Regions from separate parts of the Streptomyces sp. NPDC050528 genome, predicted to be linked through region 2. Evidence: predicted binding sites of a transcription regulator. Region 2 holds the regulator's gene; the other holds the start of a gene.
The links. Region 2 encodes HspR, which represses chaperone genes until heat shock. Its sites were predicted from a motif close to TTGAGNNNNNNNNNCTCAA; they were not measured.
Positions count from the first base shown of each region.

Region 1: the regulator HspR is predicted to act here: its motif matches at 1,144-1,162, upstream of lon (endopeptidase La).

Region 1 is NZ_JBITHH010000001.1:713,309-715,701, forward strand. Features, by position in the region: gene lon (endopeptidase La) at 1-1,121, opposite strand, end outside; gene ACIBK4_RS03250 (DUF4259 domain-containing protein) at 1,437-1,862, shown strand; gene ACIBK4_RS03255 (hypothetical protein) at 1,909-2,313, shown strand; gene ACIBK4_RS03260 (hypothetical protein) at 2,362-2,393, opposite strand, start outside.
Region 2 is NZ_JBITHH010000018.1:174,947-177,339, reverse strand. Features, by position in the region: gene ACIBK4_RS44895 (PA14 domain-containing protein) at 1-684, shown strand, start outside; gene ACIBK4_RS44890 (heat shock protein transcriptional repressor HspR) at 752-1,204, opposite strand; gene dnaJ (molecular chaperone DnaJ) at 1,210-2,393, opposite strand, start outside.

The DNA of each region.
Region 1 (2,393 bases), on a different contig from region 2:
GAGGTCTTGCCAACACCGGGCGGCCCCACAAGAGCGAGCACGGCACCACCGCGCCGCCCCCCGACAACTCCCAGTCCCCGCTCCGCGCGCCGCTTGCGCACGGCCAGGTACTCGGTGATGCGCTCCTTCACGTCGTTCAGACCGGCGTGCTCGGCGTCGAGGATCGCCTTGGCGCCCTGGATGTCGTACTCGTCCTGAGTCCGTTCGTTCCACGGCAGTTCAAGAACGGTGTCGAGCCACGTCCGGATCCACGACCCCTCCGGCGACTGGTCGGAGGACCGCTCCAGCTTCTCGACCTCCTTGAGCGCGGCCTCACGAACCTTCTCGGGAAGATCGGCGGCCTCGACGCGGGCGCGGTAGTCATCGGACTCCTCGCCGTCGCTCGTGTCGCCGTTGAGCTCACGCAGTTCCTTGCGGACGGCTTCGAGCTGGCGCCGCAGCAGGAACTCGCGCTGCTGCTTGTCGACGCCTTCCTGCACGTCCTTGGCGATGGTCTCGGCAACGTCCTGCTCGGCGAGGTGGTCGCGCAGGTGCTGGGTGGCGAGCTTCAGCCGGGCGACCGGGTCGGCGGTCTCCAGCAGCTCGATCTTCTGTTCGGTGGTCAGGAAGGGCGAGTAACCGGAGTTGTCGGCGAGCGTGGACACATCGTCAATGGCCTGCACGCGGTCGACGACCTGCCAGGCCCCGCGCTTGCGCAGCCACGCGGTGGCCAACGCCTTGTATTCCTTGACCAGTTCGGCAACGGACCCGGGCAAGGGCTCGGGCAGGCTCTCGTCGAGCGCGGTGCCCTCGACCCAGAGCGCGGCACCGGGCCCGGTGGTCCCGGCCCCGATCTTCACGCGGCTACGGCCGCGGATCAGTGCACCCGGGTCACCGTCGGCCAGCCGGCCGACCTGCTCGATGGTGCCGAGCACGCCGGTGCTCGCGTAAGTCCCGTCGATGCGTGGCACCAGCAGGACCTTGGGCTTCCCGGGCTCGGACCGCGCGGCGGCCTGAGCGGCCTCCACGGCGGCGCGTACATCGGTGTCGTTCAGGTCCAGCGGAACCACCATTCCGGGCAGCACGACCTCGTCGTCGAGCGGCAGCACGGGCAGGGTGAGCGGTGTGGACGTCGAAGCCATGATCTCCCCTTAGGCAGTCAAGTTGAGCTATGCCGACTCAATGCTTGGGCGTCTTCGATTGTTCCCCACCGGGTGTTCGCCGTGAGCGATCAGAGGCAGTGCCCCGGGCTCTGTGCAGGTGAACACGGAAATGGGGTGGGGGCTTCCCGGGGAACGGGGTGCGTTGGAGGGGTGCGCCGACGGGGTGGCCGGGGCTTGACGCCCGATCTCGCCGGTCGCCTTCGGCAGTCGCCCTCGGCGGCCGTTGTCAGTGGCGCCTGCCACGATCCCCGGACGCGACGCCATCACGATCAGGATCACGATCAGGAGAGACGCATGGGCACCTGGGACGTCGGCCCCTTCGACAACGACACCGCGGCGGACTGGTGCGGCGACCTCGATGACGCGTCGCCGGAGGAGCGTCAGGGCTTGGTGCGGGACACGCTCACCCGGGCTGCCGACACCGTAGACCTCCTCGACGCGCGCGTCGGCGACGAAGCCGTCGCGGCAGCGGCCCTGGTCGCCGCACAATGCCCCGGCGGCGAGCCCGCGCACCCCGTCTACGGACCGGACGAGCCGCTCCCCGACCTCACCGGTCTACGCGCCCTCGCCCTCCAGGCCCTCGACCGCGTCATGACCGAGCCGTCCGAACTCCTGGAGCTCTGGGACGGACCGGACGGCACCCCCTGGCGGGTGGCCGTCGGCCGACTCCGCAACACGCTCGCACCCTCGCCGCCAGGAGAACAGCTCAGCCTCACCTGAACCCCCACCGACAGCGCAACCGCCCGTTCCTCATCAGGAAGGCCACATGAGCTGGGACGTTCTTCTCCTCAACCTGCCCGACGACATCACCTCGGCGCAGGACATACCCGACGACTACGCCCCGCGCCCACTCGGCCCACTCCACGAGGTCCTCGCGGCCGTGAGCAGGGCCGAGCCCTCAGCCGACCTCACGGATCCCACCTGGGGCGACCTCACCGGACCCACCTGGTCCATCGAACTCAGCATCGGCTCGGATGATCCCGTGGACTCGATCATGCTCCACGTCCGCGGCTCCGGCGACGACGTGCTCCCCTCCGTCTTCCGCCTCGCGGACGCCTTCGACTGCAAGGTGCTGGACTGCTCCTCCGGAGAACTGATCACTCCGGGAGGACCCTCGGGCTGGCACGCGTTCCAGGAGTATCGCGACGGCATTGTCGACACCTCGCGCTGACTCACGGCAAGCACAAGGCAGGGTCGCTCCACTGCCCTGGCCGGGCACCTACGGTTCCAGCACCACCGAGCGCGTCCAGG
Region 2 (2,393 bases):
GACGCGCTCGGGCGGGAGTCGGCCCCCTCGCAGACCGTCTCCCATGCCTACGGCGACGCCACCGCCCCGCCGCTCGTCACCGGGTTCACGGCCACCGCCACCGAGTACGGCACGGTCCTGGACTGGGACGACAGCCCGGCCGCCGACCTCGCCGAGTACAACGTGTTCCGGGTCAGCACGGTGGACGACGGCACCGAGTACACGCACGTGGGCACGGTCAAGGCGGGCACCAGCCGGCTCGTCGACTCGGCGAACCTCCAGGACGGCGAGCACCACACGTACTTCGTGGACGCCGTGGACACCTCGGGCAACTCCACTTACACGTCCGCCGACGCCATGGTCTCCACCACCGTCACCGAGTACGACCTGCGGCCCACCGTGGAGACCCCCGCGGACTGGCTGGTCAGCGTCGACGCCCGGGCCGCCGGCGGTACGACGGCGGTCGATCTCACCTGGAACCTGTCCAGCTCGTACCACGGGGACGACATCACCGGATACCGGGTGTACCGCTGGAACCCGGCCACCGCCGCCTACGAGCCCCTGACCGCCGACCCGGTCACCGGCACGTCGTACACCGACACCACGGCCGCCGCAGGCACCACCCACTTCTACTGGGTGACCGCCCTCCACGCCGACGGCACCGAATCCGCCCCCGGCGACGCCTGGGCGGCCCTGGCGCCCTGACCGTCCCGAGCATGCGGAAGGGGCCCGGAGGTCGAACCTCCGGGCCCCTTCCGCGTGTGAGTGGACGTCAGTCCGAGGACTGCTGTCGCTTCGGCCGCCACACCACCAGCGCGCTGGTCTGCTGAACCTCCTGGTACGGGACCAGGTCGCGCCGGTACGACGCGTGCACCGCGGCCTCGCGCTGCTGCATCGTGGCCGCCGCGCCCTCGACCGCCGACTGGAGCTCGGCGACGCGCTGCTGGAGCGCGACCACCTGGTTCTCCAGCTCGATGATGCGCTTGATGCCGGCCAGGTTGATGCCCTCGGTCTGCGACAACTGCTGGACGGTGCGCAGCAGTTCGATGTCGCGGGCCGAGTAGCGCCGGCCGCGCCCGGCCGTGCGGTCCGGGGAGACCAGGCCGAGGCGGTCGTACTGGCGCAGCGTCTGCGGGTGCAGGCCGGAGAGCTGGGCCGCCACCGAGATGACGTAGACCGGGGTCTCCTCGGTCAGCTCGTACGGGTTGCGTCGACGGCCGTCCATCACTCTCATGCTCCCTTCGCGGCCTGGAACAGCTCCGCCCGCGGGTCCTCGCCCGCGGTCGCCTCTCTGTACGCCTCCAGTGCGTCACGAGCATTCCCCGTGACGTCCTTCGGGACACTCACCTCGACGGTCACGAGGAGGTCACCCCGGGTGCCGTCCTTGCGGACCGCGCCCTTGCCGCGGGCGCGCATCGTCCGGCCGTTCGGCGTGCCCGGGGGCAGCTTCAGCGTCACCGGCGGGCCGCCCAGGGTGGGCACCCTGACCTCGCCGCCGAGTGCCGCCTCGGCGAACGTCACCGGGACCGTCACCGTGAGGTTGTCGTCCTTGCGGCCGAACACGGGGTGCGCGTCGACGTGCACCATGACGTACAAGTCCCCTGAGGGACCGCCCCGTTCACCCGGTGCGCCCTTGCCGCGCAGCCGGATGCGCTGGCCGTCCGTGACCCCCGCGGGGATCCGGACCTGCATGGTCCGGGACGACTTGGCGCGCCCGCTGCCCTTGCACTCGATGCACGGGTGCTCGGCGATCAGGCCCCGGCCCTTGCAGTCCGGGCACGGGTCCGTGAGCGAGAAGCCGCCGCCGGAGCCGCGCGCGACCTGGCCGGTGCCGACGCAGGTCGGGCACACGCGCGGTGTGCCGTTCTTGTCGCCGGTGCCCGAACAGGCCTTGCAGGGCTGCTGCGAGGACATCCGCAGCGGCACCGTGGCCCCTTCGATGGCCTCCGTGAAGCTGAGCGTGACCTCGGACTCGATGTCCTGGCCGCGCCTGGGCTGCGTACGGGTCGTGCCCGCGCCGCCCCGGTTGAACAGGCCCCCGAAGACGTCACCGATCCCGCCGCCGAAGCCGCCGGCACCCCCGGCGCCACCGCCGCCCTGGGCGCCGCCTCCGAAGAGGTCGCCCAGGTCGAAGTTGAAGTTGCCGCCGCCCGCGCCGCCCGGCCCCGGGCGGTAACCGCCGTTGCCGAAGAGGGAACGGGCCTCGTCGTACTCCTTGCGCTTCTTGGGGTCACCGAGGATGTCGTTGGCCTCGGAGATCTCCTTGAAGCGCTCCTCGGCCTTGGCGTTGCCCTTGTTGGCGTCCGGGTGGAACTCGCGGGCGAGCTTCCGGTACGCCTTCTTGATCTCGGCCTCGGTGGCGTCCTTGGGGACGCCGAGGACCTTGTAGTAGTCCTTCTCGATGAAGTCCTTGG